3 regions of the Photobacterium leiognathi genome follow, and region 2 is predicted to be linked to each of the others. Evidence: riboswitches for the same ligand, from Rfam matches in the RefSeq annotation. Region 2 holds a riboswitch; each other region holds the start of a gene.
What was found. A riboswitch is a leader RNA that binds a small molecule or an ion and turns the genes downstream of it on or off. The one in region 2 is predicted to bind thiamine pyrophosphate.
Positions count from the first base shown of each region.

Region 1 (8,349 bases), on a different contig from region 2:
TATCAAGCAATAAAATGGCTTCATTGCTGTTTTCAAAGATCTTTGCAGCCAGTTGTTGTTGACGCTCTGCTTGGCTTTTCTCTGTCACATCTTCAAGGGCAAATAAAATCTGTTGTTTGTGTGGCAGTGGCTGACTAACCACTTGATAAATGGAAGTACCTTTCACGCCTTCAGCTTTGATCAATTCATGATTAAACTGTGCTCGCCCTTCTAGCACTAACTGTAACTTCTGCTCGAAAGCTTCAAACTCAATCGGGTTAATAACTTTGCAGAAATTACGAGATTTCATCGCAGGAACAGAGTAAGGAAACAGTGACGCACAACTTTCATTGGCTAAAATAATACGCCCATTACGATCCACAACTACTAAGGCATGTTGAACCGTGCTGATCACATCATCTGCAAATGCTTTCTCATTTTCTAACTGCGAAATCGTATGTTTAATTTTGGACTCACGCTGATTAAGCTTTACAATCATCGTGTTAAAACAATCAATTAATGCATTAATTTCATCTTTGGCATCTGATGCCTGTTTAATTGTATCGGTTTGATTAAAGTGAATGACATTGATCATCGCATCATTTAACTGGCGAATCGGACTGATCATCCAATGACGTAGGCGATGTATTACAAAAAAGCTAAGCAGTACCAAGGCTGCCAATAAGTACATACTGACTTCTAACTGAGAGGTTTTTATTTCCTCTAATGCCGCTAATGACACAACAACCTTTAGCCTTGCTAACTCTTCCTCTTCAAAGACTACAGGAACAACCATAAACAAGTGGTTATGGCTAAAAATATACCCTTTACGCTCAGCAATCTCCTTCTCCGACTCTGTTGGCATAACTGACGGTTGCTTCTGATTCTGATATTTAGCAAATACCATTTTTGCATCTCTCATCACAGATACAGAAGTGATCATAGGGTCGGCACAAAATGCGGATAATATTTCATTTGCCGTTAATGGATCATCAAATTGAATCGCAGCAGTTAAGTTTGTACCAATACCTGTTGCGAGAATATTGATTCGATTAACTAAATTCTGCTTTTCACTTTCGATATATTTATACGAACCTAATGTTTGGAATACCAAAAACAACACCACAACAAAAAAGACCAGAGGCAAATATAAACGTTGGCTTAATGATAAAGAGTTCATCCAATTTTTGCTCATGGCTGCACTCCTTTCACAGGTTGTGTTTCTAGCTTTGGCAAAATGGCAATTTTTAATAATTTAGAGCTAATAGAAAGCTTTGCTCTTTTAGCGTTAACCAGTGCAATTGCAGGACGAACTTTATTGTCCATTGAACGCAATTCAATCATGCCGCCTTTATTTAAAAATGATTGACCTGAGCCAATAGTTAACACCCCTTGCTCAATAGGTATTTGATTCAATTTTTGCTCTCGTTGAGGAGATATATAGGCAATTTGGCATTGGTCAATTTGATTAATATTCGTTAACGTGACGATGTTATTTCCAATGTTATTGGCTTTAAGTAAACGACTTAATGTTAACGCTACCTTATCAGTACCGAGTGTGCAGTACGTTAATTTTTCGCTTGTTTTTAGCTACGTGATAAATTGCGAGAAACGGTAAATATACACTGCGGAAATTTCATAATCGGCAGCATTATGAGCATGCACTTTATGAGCTAAGGTATTAATACAAAGCGCCAAGGCAACCACAAAATATAAAATGTACAGACGGCAAAAATGGTAAGGCTTACCGATAAGCCCTACTACTTTCTGTTTCATTTTATTGTTCGGTGCGCAATCGTTACTTTGCATTTAGCCCCACTAAAGTGTTGTCCACGATAGACGCATAAATACCGTTTCTTCTAACGGTGCTTTATTGGGCATATCTTCATAGGTCGAACTGCCTAAACCATCAACAACAAACTCTACCAATGACCACGAGTGTTTTTGCTGCCATGCAACGCGTAAATCCAATGTAGTAATCGCAGGTGCTTCATAATATTCCAGTGATGATGACACTGAACCTTTATGTTTTAACCACCAATCAATTTGCCATTGAGGATTAAGTGTCCACATCATTTGGATCGAACCATAATGGTTCGGCTGATGATCATATAATGCTTTATAACCGCCATTGAGATATGTATCACACGTTCGATAGCGTGAATCGCACTCTGCTTGTGTATCAATAAAGCTGTATGAGGTATTGAAATTGATCGCTTCTGAGGGTTGCCAAAACAAAGCTAACTCAGCGCCATAACTCTGTGCTGTTAAATTATCACTATAACTGTTTCTAAAGATCGCCGTTCCACCTGGTAATGTAGTGCCATCTTCACAATAACCATAAGTACAGATCCAACGACCATCATCAATCATACGTAGGTTATCGTACTCACTGTAAAAAACAGTGGCATCAAGGGAAAATGTGTCAGTTATTTTTCCACGATAGCCCGCATCCCAAGTAACAACTGATTCATTATCCATATCCTTATTACCCGCGGTATAGTTCATCGCAGGATACATACCGACACAAGACGGATGCTGAGATAAATCACAATTTGGAATAGAAGCGATCGCATTACCTAAAACAAACATGTCCGTTGTTGAATCAACCGCAGATGGCGTTACTACAGCGCGACCAATACCAGTCCACAATTGATGATCATCTGTCGCTTTATAATGTAACCTTAATTGCGGCTGTAACTCTGTTGTATCGTTACGTGTAAAGTGCTCAACTTTAACACCAAGGCTCGATGTCAGCTTATCCGTTAGTTGTGTTTCTAACTGTGAGAACACATTATAAATCTGCTCTCGCTGCACACGCTCATAAGCCAAGCGCTGATAAGGTTGCATACCAGTATAATAATTAGCTTTGGCGGTTGGGATCTTTAGGCGTGTATAACGGGCACCAATACCCATTGTTAACTCATTTTGTTCATTAAGCTGTTTGATCATTAATAGATCACCATTCACAGTACTATATTGACCATTCGCTGTTGGCTCTGTACGTGAATTATTATCAATCCAAAATGAGCCTTTATATTGGGTGTCATCAAGTGTCTTACCAAAATTAAGGCTCGAATAAACCCCACGTGAATAATCCTTTAATAACGAAGGATTAGCGACAATAGCAGTATCAGGATACAAAGGATGAAGGGGTTGTTCTAAAAAATCATAGGTGTACCAACTAGAATGCTCAGACTTGGTGTGATAACCACCTAGCTGGAAAGTTAAAAACTGATCGTCTTCAATATAATCCGTTCTAAAAGCAACGTTATAGTTATTCCACTCATCATCATTAAACGAGTAATAATCAGATTGAACACCTTTTACTGATAATCTTGCTGTTGTAAAATCATTTAGCTGAAAGCCATAACGATAGTCAGCTTCTTTATAATTATATTTACTATGGGCTATTTCAAAAAACTGACCGAGAGTCTCATTACTATTTTTAGTAATAATATTAATGACACCATTGGTCGCATTACCGCCCCACATCGTGCCAGCAGAACCACGTAAGATTTCAATACGATCAATATCATCTAAAATGGTATCAATGGTGTGCCAGAAAGTACCTGACATTAGAGGGCTAAAAACACTGCGCCCATCTACCATGACGAGCAATTTATTAAATAGCGTTTCATTCAAACCACGAAGAGAAACTTGCCAGTTAAATTCACTGAGCTTTGTTACCTGCACACCCGGTGCCAACGCTAATGCTTCAGCAATAGAGCGAACACCACTTCGACGAATTTGTTCATTCGTGATCACATAGATAGCAGCAGGTACATCATTAAGCGGCTGCTCTTTTTTTGCTGCCGTCGTTACCGTTACGTTCTGACTTGTTAACTCATCTAAGTCCATCGACATCAGATTATCAATGTCAGATGACGCCGAAGCTGCGCTATAGAATGACAATATGAATGCCGACAAGAAATACGATAACGAATGTAAATTTTTCTTCATGGTTATTATGTTAGGTAAACGTTCCCTCCTAAATTCTATCAAAGTAGTTATGGTTATTAATAATAAGGTTATATATATCCATACCACTCAAAAATACCAAAAAGGCATAACAAACAGGTTATTTTCATTTAAAAAATAAACAATTTTTATATTAACCATCCAACAATATAAGCTTAATACTAAAAAAAAATAATAATACTCATCAAAGGCCATAGTTATTAATATTTAGTTACGCTTTAAATTCTTTTAGAGAATAATTTTTTTCTTAACCAAATGTAAATAATTAGACGCAGTTAACAACTAGATAGCTTACCTATTACTTAGATAACAAAATAATCAAATTCATTAACTAACTAAATCTCATGAATCTCCGTTAATAGCAGCCTCATGCTCATCTTTTTGGTACTATATAACACTTAGTCGGGGAGCCTTGTGCTGAGATCACATCCAATGTGGAACCCGTATTCACTTGAACCAGTTAGTACTGGCGTAAGGAACTAAAATCAATTGCTATTTAATTGACGCTTAAAGGTAAGTTTTGATACACGCTTTTAAGCGAGCACTTCTTACGCTTTATTATAGAGATATGCTATGTCAGTCACTTTCAATAAAGCAACAACCCCCATCGTTCTTACCATTGCAGGCTCAGACAGCGGTGGCGGTGCAGGTATCCAAGCAGATATCAAAGCAATATCAGCCACTGGCGGGTATGCGTGCTCTGTGATTACCGCTATCACCGCACAAAATACCCTTGGGGTTTCTGCCGTTCACCCTATCCCTTTGCCGATTATTGAAAAACAGTTAGATGCTGTATTTAGTGATTTAAACATTGTCGCAGTTAAAGTCGGTATGCTTGCTGATAGCGATATCATTGAGCTGGTCGCGGCGAAAATACGTCAATATAAGCCACGTTTTTTAGTGGTCGATCCTGTGATGATTGCCACCAGCGGTGATCCTTTATTAAAACAAACAGCAATAAAAACCCTTAAAACAGCACTACTACCGCTTGCTGATAACATTACCCCAAACCTGCCAGAAGCCGCGGCATTAACCCAGTTAGCTATGCCAAATACCCAAGATGGCATGTTGGCAATGATAGATGAACTACGTTTACTTGGTGCAAAATCAGTATTGCTTAAAGGTGGGCATCTTGAATGCACTAACGAAAGTAATGATGTACTGATTCTGCCGCAAGAGATAGAAATCTTCTCTGCGCCAAGAATCCAAAGCCGTAATACCCACGGAACAGGTTGTACATTATCATCAGCTATCGCCTCTTATCTTGCTCAAGGCTATACACTTATGTCTGCCGTACAACTGGCAAAGCACTATATTACCTCGGCAATTGAGTATGCCGATCAGCTCGATATCGGGCATGGTCATGGTCCTGTTGATCATTTCTTTGCATTACGTTCCAAAACAACGAACAACCACGGCTCTTAATCGCTTATTACGACGAAATATCCCTCATATATCAATATGATAAATGAGGGATAACACATGAACGAACATCACAACCGCAGTGTAACCACGCTACACTTTGTCATTTTTTTCCTAATTTTATTTATTCTTTTAAGCGGATCACGCTTATTTCGTCAATTAGCAATTTAGTGCTATTAGTCTTCTTATTTTTATTTATCTTCAAGTAACATAAATATAACAAGTAATATGGTATTTCGTGATCTAGCATTAAGTGATAAAGCCTTACTACTCAGATAAGGTTCTTATTTTTATTAGATTGTCAGGATATTTATCTCCAAGCGACTAAATTAGACCTTATTACGGCTCCCCATCGCTTAGAGAAAAATATGAACTTAAAACCTTTAGCATTCAGCATTGCCTTACTATGTTCGGTTCCTACTATGGCAGCAAAACCTAATACAGATCTTCAGTTAATGCCTTACCCTCAGCAAGTGTCATTAACCAATAGCACCCCTTTAGTAATTGATCGTCATTTCAATGCGCAATTAACGGGCTTCACTTCACCACGATTGATCTCATTGGTTGAACGCCTAAATCACCGCATTGAAAGGCAAACAGGGCTGTTTCGCACAACACCTATTCAAACTAAAAACCAAACACCTACACTGACGATTGATGTTAAAGCGCCAGCACCAACAAAAGTGCAACGAGCAAAAGAAGATGAAAGCTACCAGTTAGACGTAACCAGTAAACAAGCCAAATTAACGGCTAATACGCCTTATGGTGCAATGCGCGGTATTGAAACCTTCTTGCAGTTGATTCAATCCGATACCAATGGATTCAACATTCCTACCGTCACCATTGAAGATTCACCTCGCTTCCCTTGGCGCGGAGCATTAATTGATACAGCTCGCCACTTTATTCCTGTTGATGTGATTAAACGTCAACTTGATGGTCTTGCATCAGCCAAACTCAATACATTCCATTGGCACTTAACCGATGATCAAGGCTGGCGTTTAGAATCTGTTGCCTACCCTAACCTACAAGAGAAAGGCTCAGACGGACTCTTTTATACCCGAGAACAAATTAAAGATGTGGTGGCTTATGCCAATAGCCTTGGTATTCGAGTCATTCCAGAAGTGGATTTACCCGGTCATGCTAGCGCAATTGCCGCGGCTTACCCTAAGCTAATGACCGAAGTACAAGATTATCAAATAGAGCGTAAATGGGGGGTTCATAAACCCTTACTGGATCCGACTAAACCTGAAGTCTATAAATTCATTAACACCTTAATTAGGGAAGTTACCGAGCTATTTCCTGACGAATATATTCATATTGGTGGTGATGAAGTTGATCCTGAGCAATGGAATAACAGTGCTCATGTTCAGCGTTTCATGAAAGAAAATAATTTGAAAGATGCGCTCGCCCTTCACGCTTATTTTAACCAACGCGTCGAGCAGATTTTAAAACGTCATAAACGAAAAATGATCGGCTGGGATGAAACCTATCACCCAGATCTACCTAAGAGCATTGTGATCCAATCATGGCGTGGTCACGACTCTTTAGGTGAATCTGCTAATGATGGTTATCAAGGTATTCTTTCCACGGGCTACTACATTGATCAGGCGCAACCTGCTGCAATGCACTATCGTAATGATCCGATGCCAAAGCCACTTCAAGTCAATGATGTCATTGCCGAAGGTGAGCAATGGCAAACTTGGGCGTTTTCTGCTCCTCGTAAAAAAGGCAGTCCCGTTACAGGAACATTTACTTTGATCACTGCGAAAGATGGCACTCAACGTGGCTTTATCGATTACAAAGGTAAATCCCGTCGTGCGATTTTTGATATTCAAAGCATTAAGGGTGTCACCCAATTTTGGATGGATTCTTGGATGGGTAAAACCATACCTAAAGTAGTGCTAAAAGATGGCGTACTAACTGGTGATATGCAGGTCGGTAATGCCAACTATCCAATGACAGGAAAGCTAATTGCAGCTTCAAACATCGAAGGTAGTCAATATCCAACCGCACCCAAGCCAGTTGAATTGAAGCAAAAACAACAAGATCGCATTCTTGGTGGTGAAATCACTTTATGGGCTGAAAACGTTAAATACGATACGCTTGAATTACGCATGTGGCCTCGCTCTTACGTGATTGCCGAGCGTCTATGGTCTGATGCTTCTATTACAGATGAAGATAGCATGTATCAGCGTATGGAAACCATGGATGATTGGTCAACACTATCGGTAGGATTACAACATCAATGGAATAGTATGGTAGGGCTAAAGCGTCTTGCTAACGGACATGATATTGCGCCACTGCAAGTGCTATCAGAAGCGATTGAACAAGCACAATACTATCATCGCCACCATGAGAAATGGGTGAACGAAAACTATGATCAATTCGATCCTCTCAATCGCTTAGCAGATACCTTACCACCCGAAAGTTTAGAAGTTAGAGCGTTAACACAAAAGGTAAATGCCTTTGTGAAAGATCCAAATAACGCAACGCTAAGCACAGATATTAAAGCAATGTTCCAACGTTGGGCTGATAATACCCAAGCGGTGATGCCAATTATTGCTAGCAACCACTTACTTACCCAAGTTGAACCTATTGTTCAGCAAGTTGATTTGTTATCACGCACGGGGATTGAGTTAGTCGATATTATTCAATCAGGTAAAAAGCTCGACCAAAAGCAAATCATCACAATTAAACAAATGATTGCTAAAGCAAAACCGATCCAAGATGAATTAATCGTGGCTATTGTCTACCCAGTAGAAACGCTACTGAGTCATGCTTACTAACAGCTATAACCATTAATAAAAAAGGAGCCAATTGGCTCCTTTTCTTTTACGTATCAAGCAATTAACTTTCGTGTTTATCCACTAAATCTTGCTCAACTTCTTCATTGAATCGCTTTGGCGGCGGTGTCCAACCACGCTCAGACTTAGTATGTTTGTCCGTACGTTCTTGTTTCATTGCCTC
Region 1 covers NZ_CP131599.1:1,168,373-1,176,721, forward strand. The annotation lists gene Q7674_RS05385 (diguanylate cyclase domain-containing protein) at 1-1,174, opposite strand, end outside; partial or broken gene Q7674_RS05390 (YfiR family protein) at 1,171-1,548, opposite strand; gene Q7674_RS05395 (hypothetical protein) at 1,570-1,788, opposite strand; gene Q7674_RS05400 (TonB-dependent receptor plug domain-containing protein) at 1,798-3,942, opposite strand; TPP riboswitch at 4,354-4,455, shown strand; gene thiD (bifunctional hydroxymethylpyrimidine kinase/phosphomethylpyrimidine kinase) at 4,534-5,385, shown strand; gene Q7674_RS05410 (beta-N-acetylhexosaminidase) at 5,751-8,168, shown strand; gene Q7674_RS05415 (monovalent cation:proton antiporter-2 (CPA2) family protein) at 8,230-8,349, opposite strand, start outside.
Region 1: linked by a shared signal. The riboswitch ahead of thiD (bifunctional hydroxymethylpyrimidine kinase/phosphomethylpyrimidine kinase) and the one ahead of thiC (phosphomethylpyrimidine synthase ThiC) in region 2 are both predicted to bind thiamine pyrophosphate.

Region 2 (8,349 bases):
ACTCAATTTAGAAGTCATGATACTCCAGAATTAGCGAGTCACTTTCAGTATGTCAAACACGGTAAGATACAGCATACAGAATACCCTATCGTCAGGTTATGTGCTTTATGCTCCCTTCGTAGTCGATTAATACACAACGTAGCATTTGGTCCCAGCAATATTGGTGAAGAGAACTATGCTAAACAGCTTATATCCTCAATAACGCCAGATTCTTTAACTATTTTTGACCGATGTTATCTTGGCGCCGAGTTGATGATTAATTGGCAACGTCAGCATGATTCGAGTCATTGGATGACTCCAATTAAATCAAATACGCGATATACCGTCATTAAGCAGCTTGATGAAGCAGGACGAGATTTGATTGTAGAAATGGATGTATCCAAATATGCAAGAGCTAAAGACCCAAGCCTTCCTGAAAAATGGCAAGCTCGATTAGTGCTTTATCCAGAAAAAACTCAAAAATATCATATCCAAGGGCTTCTTACTTCCTTAGTTGGTGAGCATTATAGCTATCAAGCTTTGCTTGATGTTTATTTCGAACGTTGGGAGATAGAAAACAGTTATGGTGAAATAAAACATGACATGCTTGAAGATGAAATATTATTGCGTAGTCAATCAGTAGAAGGTATTGAGCAAGAAATATGGGGAATATTGATAGCTTATAATCTTGTTCGCTTAGAAATAAGTAGAATAGCGGCAGAAGCGAATGTTTCACCATTACGGATAAGTTTTATGATGGCGTTAAGAGATATTCAAGATGAATTAATGTGGTGTGCCATCGCTTCGCCAGGTTCAATTCCTCAAAAACTGAGAGCAATGAGAAAACAAGTAAAGCGTTACATATTACCTGAAAGAAAAAAACGGCCCAAGCAGAGAGCCGTTCGTATCAATAAAACTCGTTATCCAGTTCGTTCCAAACACCTTAAGTGATAGGTGTTAGCCTAATTGGCGGTTTTTTTATGTCTGTTAGTTAGCTTTTCATCATGATTTGGTAGCCAACATAACACGCGGCGATACTGACAATAACGTTAAGCAAAATGTTTAAACCAGCTTTAAAAAACTCGCCTTGCTGCATAAGTACTACGTTATCCATTGAGAATGTTGAGAACGTAGTTAATGCACCTAGGAAGCCCAAGCCGATGATAGGTCGCCATGGCGCAGCTTCAATCATTCCTTGATTCAGTGCTGACATCAATAACCCCATGATTAAGGAGCCCAGCACGTTTACGGTTAAAGTACCGTATGGGAAGCCACGGCCAAATAGCATTACGCATAGCTCAGAAATTAGGTATCGTGAGCAGGCACCGAATGCACCACCAAGCGCGATGAATCCTAGTAATAAATATTGGCTCATTGGGATCTCGTTTATATTTTCAGGTAATGATAGAAAGCGGTCATGATAATCGCTAGTTAGAAAGGTGAGAACTCTCCAATATTGCAATCATTGATTCAATCGAATATTAATTCGTCAGCCACATCGTTAGTTGTATAGCTACATTTATAGCATCATAATCATAATTATTGAATTTGTAATGAGCCTTGGCTCAAGGAGGCTAGATATGTCGCTTTACCAAACTGTGTTATTAGCGGTTAACCCTGAAGATAAAAATGCGCATAAATTGATGGTAAAAGCTGGCGTTATTGCTGAGCAGAATCACGCTGATTTACATGTTGCTTATGTTGAACCAGGGATTGGCAATGTCAGCTTTATTGATGTTGAAGTTGAATTACAAGAAGAGCACGACACTATTGCCAAAAAGCGTATGAAAGAGTTGTCTGAACTGATTGCTGCTTCTTCTTACAAGGTTAAAGCGATTCATACTGCAGATGGCGATGTCTCTAAACATATTGAAGCCTTAGCCAAGGAGCTTAATGCGAACCTTGTGATCACCGGGTATCACAAATCGACTTTCCACCTCTTTGGTGATTTAAGCGATTCTTTAGCGAATCACCTTAATTGTGATGTATTGATTTCACAGTAATCTTGAGCAATATGCTGAATGTAATAAGAGGCCGTGTTGATACACGGCTTTTTGTTATCTGTCACTTTTCACATTTTTTCTCAGTATAAAGGTTGTTGCGCTTTTACAGCTTCTCTATACTCATTGCTACTTGTCGGAGTGCCATATGGCTGAGACCGCATTGCGGGATCCGTTGAACCTGATCAGGCTAATACCTGCGAAGGGAACAAGAGAATGTCTTCTGCTACATATCTTCTATGATCACTGTACGCATCTGCATAGCTGTACATAAAGTACACACCTCTTGTTTACGCCCATCCGCCAAGCATTTTCCCCTACATTGAAAAATCAAGGAAACTGCTATGTCGAATCGCAAGCAAGCGAGACTGGAAGCTAAACAATTTATTGAATCATTAACTGTTCAACCATACCCAAATTCACAAAAAGTATATGTTCAAGGAAGTCGTTCTGATCTTCGTGTACCTATGCGTGAAATCACTCTTGCTGATAGTTTGGTTGGTGGTAGCAAAGAATCCCCTATCTTTGAGCCAAATGAACCTGTACGTGTTTACGATACTTCAGGTTTTTATACCGATCCTGATAAGACGATTGATATCTACAGCGGTTTGCCTACCGTTCGCGAACAATGGATTTTAGATCGTGAAGATACAGAGCTCCTTGACGGTTTAAGTTCTAATTATGCCAATGAACGTTTAGATGATAAGACGCTAGATGATTTACGCTTTGGTGAACGTGCACCGATCCGCCGTGCAAAAGCAGGTAAGTGCGTGACACAACTTCACTATGCGCGCCAAGGTATTATTACCCCTGAGATGGAATATATCGCGATCCGTGAAAATATGGGACGTGCGAAATACCGTGATGAAGTCTTAAATCAACAGCATCCAGGTATTAGCTTTGGTGCCAACTTACCAAAAGAAATTACCCCTGAGTTTGTGCGTCAAGAAGTGGCTGAAGGACGTGCGATTATTCCTGCCAATATAAACCACCCAGAAACTGAGCCAATGATCATTGGCCGTAACTTCCTTGTTAAAGTTAATGCCAATATTGGTAATTCAGCGGTGAGTTCATCGATTGAAGAAGAAGTTGAGAAGCTTGTTTGGTCGACCCGTTGGGGTGGAGATACGGTAATGGATCTCTCTACAGGGCGTAATATTCACGAAACCCGTGAATGGATCATCCGTAACAGCCCTGTTCCGATTGGTACTGTGCCAATGTATCAAGCCCTAGAAAAAGTGAATGGGGTGGCTGAGAACCTTAACTGGGAAGTATTCCGTGACACATTACTAGAGCAAGCTGAGCAAGGGGTGGATTACTTCACTATCCATGCTGGCGTACTTCTTCGATATGTACCAATGACGGCGAAACGCGTAACAGGCATTGTATCGCGTGGCGGCTCTATTATGGCGAAGTGGTGCTTGGCACACCATAAAGAAAGTTTCCTCTACGAGCACTTCCGTGAGATCTGTGAGATTTGTGCGCAATACGATATTTCACTATCACTAGGTGATGGCCTGCGTCCGGGATCCGTCGCTGATGCGAATGATGAAGCGCAGTTTAGTGAGCTACGCACCTTAGGTGAGTTAACGAAGATTGCATGGGAATACGATGTTCAGGTCATGATTGAAGGCCCTGGTCACGTACCAATGCATATGATCAAAGAAAACATGGAAGAGCAGCTTGAGCATTGTCATGAAGCGCCATTCTATACTTTGGGTCCACTAACTACCGATATTGCACCGGGCTATGATCATATTACCTCGGGCATAGGTGCCGCTATGATTGGTTGGTATGGTTGTGCAATGCTTTGTTATGTCACACCAAAAGAGCACTTAGGTCTGCCAAATAAAGAAGATGTAAAAGTTGGCCTTATCACTTATAAGCTATGTGCTCATGCCGCTGATTTAGCCAAAGGACACCCTGGTGCACAAGTACGTGATAATGCGCTATCAAAAGCACGTTTTGAGTTTCGTTGGGAAGACCAATTTAACCTTGGTTTAGATCCTGAAACGGCGCGTGCATATCACGACGAGACCCTACCTCAAGAGTCAGGAAAAATTGCTCATTTCTGCTCAATGTGTGGCCCTAAATTCTGCTCAATGAAGATTTCTCAAGAAGTTCGAGATTATGCAAAAGATCTTGAACGATCTGATGAGCTAGCAATCAAGCTATTAGACGATCCGTTAGAGGGCATGCAGCAAAAAGCACAAGAGTTCCGTGAGAAAGGTAGCGAGCTTTATCATCCTGCGAAAGAGGAGTGCTAAATGAGCACATTAAGCTTACCAAAGGTTTTATCGTCTCTGGTGATGCATATTGAGCCATTATTAGCCTCTGCTGCAGAGTATCAGTTAGGTGAGCAAGTCACGTTAATGCCATCAAGCCAAGAGTGGATTGAGGTATCGACACCCTCTTGCGTTAAACGAGTAGGCTTTGAACAAGCCTGCTCCACAACACCTGTTGATTATGAGATCCAAGATCAATGGGGCTCTATCGATGGGAAACTCTCATCGCTCAAAGCGCAAGTACTGAAACGCCCAGACTTAGTAATTTGTGGCTTGCCAGTTAAGGGGGGCTACCTTGATATTTGGCATCATGATGGTGACGTGCGTGGTTGTTTCAGTGTTGAACTTGGTAATGCGACTCAACAGCGAGCGATGTTATTGGTGGCACTCGCGCTTGATTACCCCTTAGAAGATGCTCTAGTGCTAGCAAGAGCCTATGCCCAGTCAACGCAGATGGGCATTTGGTCAACTGAGCGTGATGCTTTCCCTGATATCGTTTGTGCTAATTTTGCAAAGCTGTCAGATATTGGTTGGCAATTCGAATGTCAGCCAGTTGAAGCTTTTTCACCTGTTGATAGTGAGAAACTTACGTTATATCCGGTGGTGGATTCCGTCCAATGGGTTAAGCAGTTACTTGAATTGGATGTGAAAACGACTCAGCTGCGGATCAAAGATCCGAATGCTCAAGGTTTAGAGCAAGATGTTGCTCAAGCTATTGCGTTAGGTCAGCAGGCAAATGCGCAGGTCTTTATTAATGACTATTGGCAACTGGCTATTGAGCATGGTGCTTTTGGGGTGCATTTGGGACAAGAAGATTTAGCTGTTGCTGATCTCAATGCTATTCAACAAGCCAACCTTCGCTTGGGGATCTCAACCCATGGGTATTACGAGATCCTACGTGCGATGGCATTTAATCCAAGTTATATCGCCCTCGGTCATATTTACCCAACTACAACTAAGCAAATGCCGTCATTACCGCAAGGTGTTCACCGCTTAAAGCTTTATCAACAACTCATTGGCAATGCGTTTCCAACGGTGGCGATTGGCGGTATTGATTTATCGCGTGTGCCAGTGGTTTGGGACACAGGGGTGAGTAGTGTTGCGGTGGTACGTGCGATCACCCAGTCTAGTGAGCCAGCGATTGCCGTCGAACAACTCAATAAATGTTTAGTTCAGCGTGAGGTGATGTATGACAACTGACAGACTCTCTGATACTGCTTTTATTCGATATAACCGACAAATCATGCTCGAAGACATGGGAGAGCAGGGACAACTTGCACTTAACAATGCCAAGGTATTGATCGTCGGTGCGGGCGGTTTAGGCTCAGCAGCAGCAATGTACCTAGCCGCTGCGGGTGTTGGCTTACTGGTGATTGCAGATGATGATGAGGTTGATAGTTCAAACTTGCAGCGTCAGGTGATTTATCGAGAAAACGATGTGTCACTCAATAAAGCGCAAGCAGCCTGTGATCAGCTTTTAGCATTGAACCCATTGGTGAGAACGCGTGCAGTAAAAGCCAAGCTTGCAGGCTTTCAACTCGCGATGGAAGTACAGCAGGCCGATATTGTGCTTGATTGCAGTGATAACTGGGCTACCCGTTATGCGGTCAATCAAGCTTGTTATCAGCATCAAACACCACTGATTGCTGGTGCGTCGATAGGTTGGCGAGGGCAGTTACTGGCGTTTGATTTCAGACAGATCTCACCGTGTTATCAATGTGTGTTTCCATTAAGTGCTGAAACGCCACCACAAGATCAAAACTGTCGTAGTAACGGCGTGATGGGACCTGTTGTAGGCACTATTGGAACGTTACAAGCGCTTAATGCGATCAAAGCTATCGCAGGTGTTGGTGAAGTTGGGTTTGGTTTACTGCAGCAATTTAATGGCTTAACAGGAAAATGGCAGCAGGTATCAATTGATGCTGCTCCTTGTTGCCCTGTATGTGGTCAGCAAGAGCAAAGGGAGGTTGTGTAAATGGCTACCATGATAACTATCTGGCTGAATGATGAATCTATGTCTTGCGAGGCTGAGCAAACCGTCAATCAATTTGTTAAGCAGTTAGATTTACCCATACAAGGTACTGCGATCGCGATAAATCAGCGAATTGTTGCAGCCAGTGAGTGGTCGACAACCGTCATTGCTGATGGCGATCAGATCGCGTTATTTCAAGCGATAGCAGGAGGTTAATATGTTGACCATTGCAGATAAAACATTCACATCGCGATTATTTACCGGAACGGGTAAGTACGCCAATCGAGATGTCATGGCTGAATCGATTTTAGCGACAAGCTCTGAGCTCGTGACGATGGCACTAAAGCGGGTCAATATTGCTGAGCGTGATGACGATATCTTAGCGCCATTGATCCAAGCTGGAGTGAATTTACTGCCTAATACGTCAGGGGCAAAAAATGCCAAAGAAGCGATCTTTGCTGCGCAGTTAGCCAGAGAAGCATTGGGGACGAATTGGCTAAAATTAGAAATTCACCCTGATCCAAAATACCTGATGCCTGATCCGATTGAAACGCTAAAAGCAGCAGAGCAGTTGGTAAAAGAAGGGTTTGTCGTACTGCCTTACTGTCATGCCGATCCTGTGCTTTGTAAGCGATTAGAAGAGGTAGGTTGCGCTGCCGTGATGCCACTAGGTGCGCCGATTGGCTCGAATAAAGGGATCGCTTCTCGCGATTTTCTTCGCATTATTATCGATCAGGCGCAAGTACCTGTGGTGGTGGATGCGGGCATTGGTGCACCTTCACATGCCGCAGAAGCGATGGAAATGGGGGCTGATGCGGTATTGGTTAATACTGCCATCGCAGCGGCAAGTGATCCGATTGCAATGGGGCGTGCATTTAAATTGGCCGTGGAAAGTGGTCGTATGGCCTATGAAGCTGGTCTTGCTGGTAAGGTGAATCATGCCATTGCATCAAGCCCATTAACGGCATTTCTTAACGACTAAGGAGCCAACATGAGCTTTGTGGATGTTTGGCAACAAATGGATTGGGATGATATCCGTTTGTCGATTTATGCTAAAACGGCTACCGATGTTGAGCGTGCTTTAGGAAAATCAACGCTGGATCTAGAGGATTTCAAAGCCTTAATTTCACCCGCGGCTGAACCTTACTTAGAGCAAATGGCACAACTCTCTGCGATGCTAACACGTCAGCGGTTTGGTCATACCATGAGTTTTTATGTGCCGTTATATCTTTCGAATCTGTGTGCCAATGCGTGTACCTATTGTGGTTTTTCGATGGAAAATCGCATTAAGCGCCGTACCCTGGGTGAGCAAGAAATAGAGCGAGAGTGTGAGGCAATAAAAGCGCTAAATTTTGATAGTGTGTTATTGGTAACTGGAGAGCATCAAACCAAAGTCGGTATGAATTACTTTCGTGATGCGATCCCTCGAGTCAAAGATCACTTCAGTTATTTGGCTATGGAAGTACAGCCACTTGAGCAAGATGAGTATCAAGAGCTGCGACAACTTGGTTTAGATGCGGTGATGGTGTATCAAGAAACCTATAATGCACCAACCTATGCGAAGCATCATTTGCGAGGCAATAAAACCAATTTTGAATACCGCTTAGCGACACCTGATCGGTTAGCAAAAGCAGGAATAGACAAGATTGGGATCGGTGCCTTGATCGGCATGGAAGAATGGCGCACGGATTGTTTTTTTGTTGCTAGTCACTTGGCCTATCTTGAGCGAACCTATTGGCAAAGCCGCTACTCGATTTCATTCCCGCGTTTAAGACCATGTACTGGTGGATTAGAGCCTAAATCGGTGATGACGGATCGCCAACTGGTGCAATTGATTTGTGCTTATCGGTTGTTTAATCCTGAAGTTGAGCTGTCGTTATCGACTCGAGAATCACCGCATTTTCGCGATAACGTATTGCCTTTGGGGATCACTAGTATGTCGGCGGGCTCTAAAACCCAACCGGGCGGATATGCTGATGACACGCCAGAGCTAGAACAATTTGCGATCAGTGATGAACGCTCGGTCGCAGATGTCGCAACTGCCGTCAAGCGGCAGGGGTTTGAAGTGGTGTGGAAAGATTGGCACCCTGCATACTCGGGATAAAAATAAAGC
Region 2 covers NZ_CP131601.1:3,189,974-3,198,322, reverse strand. The annotation lists gene Q7674_RS21500 (IS4 family transposase) at 1-930, shown strand, start outside; gene crcB (fluoride efflux transporter CrcB) at 971-1,354, opposite strand; gene Q7674_RS21490 (universal stress protein) at 1,560-1,982, shown strand; TPP riboswitch at 2,107-2,204, shown strand; gene thiC (phosphomethylpyrimidine synthase ThiC) at 2,324-4,246, shown strand; gene thiE (thiamine phosphate synthase) at 4,247-5,464, shown strand; gene Q7674_RS21475 (HesA/MoeB/ThiF family protein) at 5,454-6,239, shown strand; gene thiS (sulfur carrier protein ThiS) at 6,240-6,452, shown strand; gene Q7674_RS21465 (thiazole synthase) at 6,454-7,218, shown strand; gene thiH (2-iminoacetate synthase ThiH) at 7,228-8,340, shown strand.

Region 3 (8,349 bases), 310 kb from region 2:
CAGATATTGTTGAAGCTTCTGGTCAAGCCCTACTGCATGTTATTAATAGTATTCACCGTGCAGATCAAATTGAAGAGATCAAACAGCGCTCTGCTCATTGAGCTAATAGCAAACCCAGATAACAAATTTTAATGTTTAAATAATTACGGAGAGCAACAAGCCATGGCAGGTTCTTACAAAATTGCAGTTCTACCCGGTGACGGGATCGGCCCAGAAGTAATGCAGCAAGCACATAAAGTGCTAGATGCTGTTGAAGCTAAATTTAATCTCACTTTTGCCCGCACAGAGTACGATGTGGGCGGTATTGCTATCGACAACCACGGCAGTCCACTACCTGATGCAACCCTAAAAGGTTGTGAAGAGGCTGACGCTGTACTATTTGGTTCTGTCGGTGGCCCTAAATGGGAACATCTTGCGCCAAACGATCAACCTGAGCGTGGTGCCCTACTACCGCTACGTAAACACTTCCAACTATTTTGTAATCTTCGCCCAGCACAGATCCACCGTGGTCTTGAGAAGTTCTCGCCACTGCGTGCTGATATTTCTGAGCGTGGCTTTGATATTGCGGTAGTACGTGAACTAACGGGCGGTATCTACTTTGGTCAGCCAAAAGGTCGTGAAGGTGAAGGCGATCAAGAAAAAGCGTTCGATACTGAAGTTTATTACCGTTATGAGATTGAACGTATTGCCAAAATTGCCTTTGAATCAGCACGTCTTCGTAGCAAGAAAGTGTGCTCGATTGATAAAGCGAACGTACTACAAAGCTCAATTCTATGGCGTGAAGTGGTCGAAGAAGTGGCAAAAGACTACCCAGATGTCAGCCTTAGCCACATGTATATTGATAATGCGACGATGCAGCTTATTAAAGATCCTTCGCAGTTTGATGTGATGCTATGTTCAAACATCTTCGGCGACATCATTTCGGATGAATGTGCCATGATCACAGGATCTATGGGTATGTTGCCATCCGCCAGTCTTAACCAAGACAAGTTTGGCATGTACGAACCTGCGGGCGGCTCTGCACCTGATATTGCCGATAAGAATATCGCCAACCCTGTGGCACAGATCCTATCAGCAGCACTGATGCTACGTTACAGCCTTGGCGAAGAAAAAGCCGCACGCGCCATCGAGCAAGCAGTATCACAAGCACTGGAAGCCGGCGAACTCACCGCCGATCTTGCCAGTGATAAACCTGCATTAACCACCTCTGAAATGGGCGATAAGATCGCTGCATACATTCAGCAAGCATAAGGGAGCATGAGCAATGTCGAACACTAATAATAGCGCCCCTAAAACGCTTTACGAGAAAGTTTACGATGCCCACGTTGCTGTTGCTGCACAAGGCGAAAACCCGATCCTGTATATCGATCGCCACTTAGTACATGAGGTGACATCACCACAGGCTTTTGATGGTCTGCGTGAAAAAGGTCGTAAAGTACGCCAAGTATCAAAAACCTTTGCAACCATGGATCACAATGTCTCTACTCAAACTAAAGACATTAATGCCTCTGGTGAAATGGCACGCATTCAAATGGAAACGCTAGCCAAAAACTGTGAAGAATTTGGCGTCACCCTGTACGATCTAAACCATAAATATCAAGGTATTGTGCACGTTATGGGCCCAGAGCTAGGTATTACGCTACCGGGTATGACCATTGTTTGTGGTGACTCACACACCGCCACTCACGGTGCCTTTGGCGCGCTAGCCTTTGGTATTGGTACTTCTGAAGTTGAGCACGTTCTAGCAACTCAGACCCTAAAACAATCTCGTGCCAAGACCATGAAGATTGAAGTAAAAGGTAAAGTTGCTGAAGGTATTACCGCTAAAGATATCGTCCTTGCGATCATCGGTAAAACCACGGCTGCTGGCGGTACGGGTTATGTGGTGGAGTTTTGTGGGGAAGCCATTACCGATCTGACCATGGAAGGTCGTATGACCGTCTGTAACATGGCAATTGAACTAGGCGCAAAAGCCGGTTTGATCGCACCCGATCAAACCACGTTTGATTATATTAAAGATCGTGAATTTGCACCCAAAGGCGCTGAGTTTGATGCTGCAGTAGAGTATTGGACATCACTGAAATCGGATCCTGATGCCGAGTTTGATGCGGTAGTCACCCTTGATGCGAAAGATATTAAACCACAAGTGACATGGGGAACTAACCCTGACCAAGTGATTGCCGTTGACGAGCCAATTCCAACACCTGAAAGCTTTAACGATCCAGTAGAAAAAGCATCAGCGGAAAAAGCCCTCGCTTACATGGGGCTAGAAGCAGGTAAAACACTGTCTGATTTTTCTGTTGATAAGGTATTTATCGGTTCATGTACCAACTCACGTATTGAAGATATGCGTGCAGCAGCAGCGATTGCCAAAGGGCGTAAAGTTGCCCCTAATGTTCAGGCTCTGGTTGTGCCAGGTTCAGAGCAAGTTAAAGCACAAGCGGAAAAAGAAGGGCTAGATAAAATCTTTATTGAAGCCGACTTTGAATGGCGTCTACCTGGGTGCTCAATGTGCTTGGCAATGAATAACGATCGCTTAGGTCCCGGTGAACGTTGTGCCTCAACCAGTAACCGTAACTTCGAAGGTCGCCAAGGTCGTGATGGACGTACTCACCTAGTAAGTCCTGCGATGGCAGCCGCCGCGGCATGTGCAGGTCACTTTGTCGATATTCGTCAACTAGACGCAGCTTCTGCGTAACAAAAGGATGTGAACATGACTGGTTTTAAACAACACACTGGGCTTGTCGTACCGCTAGATGCTGCCAACGTCGATACCGATGCGATTATTCCAAAACAATTTTTGCAGAAAGTCACCCGAACTGGATTTGGTAAACACCTTTTCCATGACTGGCGTTTTCTTGATGATGCAGGCGAGCAAAACAACCCTGAATTTGTAATGAATGCCCCACGCTATCAAGGTGCAAGTATTCTGCTTGCTCGTGAAAACTTTGGCTGTGGTTCATCTCGTGAGCACGCACCATGGGCACTGGCTGATTACGGGATCCAAGTAATGATCGCACCAAGCTTTGCCGACATTTTCTACGGTAACTCGATCAACAACCAAATGGTGCCTGTTCGCCTAACCGAACAAGAAGTCGATGAGCTATTCCAATTTGTTGAAGCCAATGAAGGTGCTGAGATCAACGTCGATCTCGAAAAGATGATCGTCACCGCAAACAGTAAAACCTATTCATTCGAAATTGATGAATTCCGTCGCCACTGTTTGCTTAACGGTCTAGACAACATCGGCTTAACGCTACAACACGAAGATAAGATCGCCAGCTTTGAGAGCCAAATCCCTCGCTTCCTTGCTTGATCATTCATCATTTTAAACTTCATAGACGCCCTTTGTGGGCGTTTATTTTTTGTCGCTAATAACAAAACAAACAATAAAAGCAGGTTTTAGTCACCAAATACTCTATAGCCGTTTAGAAAAACGATTGCTTACTATTATCAAGGAATACAACATCTTGATGAGAGAGTGTTAATACTGCCATTGCTTTAAATAATATGCGCTTTGTCTACAACAGGCCGTGTATTCAGACGCTATCACTTATTTTCAGTAACAGGTACAATGCATTGTTCTCATTGGGGAGCCTGTTGGCTGAGATTGTTAAGCATACATGCTTTATACAGAACCCATCGAACCTGAACCAGGTAATGCTGGCGTAGGAATTGAGATACTCGAACATTTAACTAGGTGTTCGAGTCTGCTGCACCGCACGATGCGACAGCTCTCAAACCTGTGCCGCTCTCTCTTTCTATTTTTGTCCATAGGATGTCGGACATATCGGAGCGCATAGTGAAAAAAACAACCACTCTTCTAACACTTATCTCATTGTCACTTATCGCAAGCAGTGCTTTTGCTGCCGACAATACTCTCAATGTTTACACCTACAGCTCATTTGCATCTGAATGGGGTCCAGGCCCTGTGATCAAGAAAGCCTTTGAAGCGCAATGCAATGGCTGTAAGGTGAATTTTGTTTCACTAGAAGATGGCGTCTCTATTTTAAATCGTGTGCGTCTTGAAGGTAAAAACAGCAAAGCCGATATTCTGCTAGGGCTTGATAATAACCTGATGACAGAAGCGAAAAACACTGGATTACTAACAACCTCTAACGTTGATACCAGTAAGCTAACACTACCCAAAGGCTGGAGTGACAAGACGTTTGTTCCTTATGACTATGGTTATTTTGCCTTTGTCTACGACAGTTCAAAACTGCCAAATCCACCAGCAAGTCTTGATGCCTTGATCAAAGATCAAAACATTAGCGTGATCTACCAAGATCCTCGTACCTCAACGCCAGGCCAAGGTTTAATGTTGTGGATCAAGTCTGTCTATGGCGATAAAGCACCGGAAATGTGGCAGCAATTGGCAAAACACACCGTCACTGTAACCAAAGGCTGGTCAGAAGCTTATAACATGTTTTTAAAAGGCGAGTCAGATATGGTGTTGTCATACACCACATCACCTGCTTACCACATCATTGCTGAGAACAAGCATCAGTACAAAGCGGCTGATTTTAAAGAAGGTCACTACATGCAAGTAGAAGTCGCAGCGAAGATGAAAAATAGCCCACACCCAAAACTGGCTGATGAGTTCATGCAATTTATTGTCAGCGATGCTTTCCAATCACAAATCGCTACCCACAACTGGATGTATCCAGTGACAAAACAAAGCTTACCGAAAGGATTTGATGAGCTCACCGTACCAAGTAAAGCCCTTGAGTTTAGTGCCGATAAAGTGGCAACACACCGCAAAGCTTGGATCCGAGAGTGGCAACAAGCATTGACTCAATAATGGTTTAAGACTTTGAACAAACGCATCACCTTATTGCCCGGTATGATCAGTGCCGGGCTGATCATTTTCGTTGTCGTTTCTGCGCTGTATGCCTTAATCAGTGAAGCTGGCGACTGGCAACTTGCAACCTTATGGCATGATCCCTACCTGCGTCATGTAACGGGTTTTAGCTTCTATCAAGCGTTCCTCTCAACGCTACTTAGTATTATTCCAGCGATCCCCATCGCCTATGCTCTTTCTCGTCGTCAATTTATCGGCAAAGCCCTACTCCTTCGCCTCTTTGCGATGACATTGGTCATGCCCGTCTTAGTGGCCGTTTTTGGTTTGCTATCTATTTATGGCAAAAGCGGCATCATCAGCGACAGTTTGGGAACACTTGGCTTACCACCATTAAATATTTATGGCTTAAGTGGGATCTTACTGGCACATGTATTTTTAAACCTGCCGCTTACAGTACGCTTTTTACTGCAAAGCCTCGATGGTATTCCTGCTGAACAACATCAACTTGCTGCTCATTTAGGGATCACAGGATGGAGTAAGTTTCGCTTAATTGCATGGCCTCGACTACGCCAACAGCTACCGCACATTGCCGACTTAGTCTTCATGCTGTGCTTTACCAGTTTTGCGGTGATCATGTCATTAGGTGGCGGTCCTAAATCCACCACGATTGAACTTGCGATTTATCAAGCGCTTCGTTATGACTTTGATTTAGCAACTGGTGCTATTTTGGCGCTATGGCAAATGCTGCTGTGTTGTTCGTTAGTATTGATCACTCAACGCTTTGCTAAACCCCTCTCAACCCTAAATGGCTCGATCAATAAAATGGTGGTGAACTATCACGATCACTGGCGTGCTAAATGTTGGGATACCTTTTGGATCATCGTAGCATTACTGTTTGTCGTACCACCAATTTTCGCTGTGGTCGTTTCGGGTATTAACCGCCAATTGCTTAGTATCTTAGAGCAAGAGCAACTCTGGTCAGCGATTTATAATTCACTGCATATCGCCCTGTTTTCTTGTGTTCTCGCTTTCTGTGCTGGGGTGATGATTTTGATCACCAGTCGCAGTTTACGTTTAGCCCGTCGCAAGCTTGCCGCCGATGGTATCGAGATGATAGGTACCGTGATTTTAGTGACGCCGGGGCTGGTACTCAGTACCGGGATCTTCTTATTATTACGCCACTACACCGATGCTTATAGTGCTGCATTTTGGGTCGTAGTCTGTGTTAATGCCCTAATGGCGCTGCCGTATGTGATCAAAACATTAAGCCAACCAATGCTACATCTAGCGCAACAATATAATCCGTTATGTCGCAGTTTAGGTATGACACATCTATCACGATTACGCTTAGTTGAATGGCGTGCATTGCGTGCTCCTATCGCTCAGGCTTTAGCGATAAGCTTTGTGTTATCACTGGGGGATTTAGGTGCGATTGCATTATTTGGCAGCCAAGATTTTCAAACCTTGCCATTGTATTTATTTGAATTAATGGGCAGTTATCGAATGGATGCAGCAGCAGTTGCAGCACTCATTCTACTATTACTCAGCTTAGGTTTATTTAGTGTTGTCGAGTTTTTGGTTGTGACTCGCCATCGCCAAGGAGTTCATCATGCTAAACATTAATCAGCTCAACTATACCTATTTACCTCAACATAAAAATGAGGTGCCGATGGCATTGAGCTTTGATGTTCAACTTGAGCAAGGTGACATCGCCGCCCTTATTGGCCCAAGTGGTGCGGGTAAAAGTACTTTATTGGCGCTTATTGCAGGCTTCCTCGTGCCTGATAACGGTGATATTACGATTAATGGTGCATCTATCTGCCAGCTAGAGCCTGCGCAACGTCCGCTATCTATGCTATTTCAAGAGCACAATTTATTTCCCCACCTTAGTGTGTTTGAAAATATTGCATTGGGAATAAACCCTAAGCTCAAACTCACGACAGAGCAAAAACAGCGGGTGATTGATAGTGCTAAACAGGTAGGGATTGATACCTACCTTGAGCGTTTACCTGAACAGCTTTCTGGTGGTCAACGTCAACGGGTTGCGCTTGCGCGTTGTTTACTCCGTGATCGCCCTCTGCTGCTGCTTGATGAGCCCTTTTCAGCGTTAGATCCTGCGCTTCGCGCTGAAATGCTGACGTTAGTGAAACAACTGGCGAAAGAGAAAAACATCACGGTATTAATGATCACCCACAGCCCTGATGACGCCAGAAAAATCGCCGATAAATGTATTTTTATTGATGATGGCAAAATTAAAACGGCAGGTGTAACGCAAACAATACTTGATAATCCAAACATACCTGAGCTGAAAAAATACCTCGGATTAACGCCTACTGTGATTTGATTTATCTCTATCTACAATTAATTAACGACAAAAAAGCGAGCACCTAATGTGCTCGCTTTTCATATCTATTAAACAATGTGAATTAGAGGTTTTCTTCAGCAAATTCTGCAAGGCGGCTTCGCACCACACCATTGAGATAAATGTTGGCGCTGCCTTCGAAGTTTTTAAAGCGCTCAACAATGTAAGTTAGCCCTGATGTCACAGGCGATAAGTAATTCGAGTCAATTTGCGCTAAGTTACCCGAACAGACAATTTTAGTTCCTTCACCACAACGGGTGATAATGGTCTTGATTTGAGAAGCGGTTAAGTTTTGGCACTCATCCAATAATACAAAGGCATTTTGGATCGAGCGTCCGCGCATAAAGTTAATCGATTTAAATTGAATATTCGCTTTATCAAAAATGTACTTCATTGAGCCATCAGTACACACATCATGCTTATGAAGTGCTTCCATAGTATCGGTAACGGCAGCAAGCCAAGGCATCATTTTCTCTTCTTCTGTGCCCGGTAAGAAGCCGATAGATTCTGCAATTTCAGGTGTATTACGAGTGACAATGATCTTGTCATACATCCCTTTTTCAATCACCTGCTCAAGTGCTGCAGCCATCGCTAAGATGGTTTTACCACAGCCCGCAGGGCCCGTTAAGATCACCAGATCAATGTTTGGATCGAGCATGGCATCAAGTGCCATTCCTTGATAAATGTTTTTCGGGGTAACACCCCATGCTTGTCGATGCATTAACCGCTCTTGGCTAATGTCTTTGATGGTGACTGTTTCTTCATTAATACGCTGAATTCGCGCAGCAAAATCACTGCCTTCATCAACAAGGTACTGGTTTATATAAGGAGTCTCAAAAAGTGATTTAGGGAGTGTGTGCAGTGTCGCTCGGCCTTTATTTTCAGATTGGCACTCAGCAACGTTATCCCAAAAGTCACCACTGTAACGATGAAAACCTTTACTTAATAAGGCAACATCATCAATAAGTTGGTCGGTACGATAATCATCAACATGTAATACACCTGCACCTTTAGCGCGCAATCGCATATTAATGTCTTTGGTCACTAATACCACAGGTCGTGGCGCATGTTTTTGTTGCAGAAAAAGAACACTGTTAAGGATACGGTTATCACCTGCTTTATCACTAAAAGCATGAACCGTTTCTTTTACTTCATAATCGGCAAAAATAGAGATTGTGCCGCTATG
Region 3 covers NZ_CP131601.1:2,884,758-2,893,106, forward strand. The annotation lists gene leuA (2-isopropylmalate synthase) at 1-101, shown strand, start outside; gene leuB (3-isopropylmalate dehydrogenase) at 163-1,251, shown strand; gene leuC (3-isopropylmalate dehydratase large subunit) at 1,265-2,698, shown strand; gene leuD (3-isopropylmalate dehydratase small subunit) at 2,714-3,316, shown strand; TPP riboswitch at 3,580-3,692, shown strand; gene thiB (thiamine ABC transporter substrate binding subunit) at 3,779-4,801, shown strand; gene thiP (thiamine/thiamine pyrophosphate ABC transporter permease ThiP) at 4,844-6,424, shown strand; gene thiQ (thiamine ABC transporter ATP-binding protein) at 6,411-7,145, shown strand; gene Q7674_RS20015 (PhoH family protein) at 7,228-8,349, opposite strand, start outside.
Region 3: linked by a shared signal. The riboswitch ahead of thiB (thiamine ABC transporter substrate binding subunit) and the one ahead of thiC (phosphomethylpyrimidine synthase ThiC) in region 2 are both predicted to bind thiamine pyrophosphate.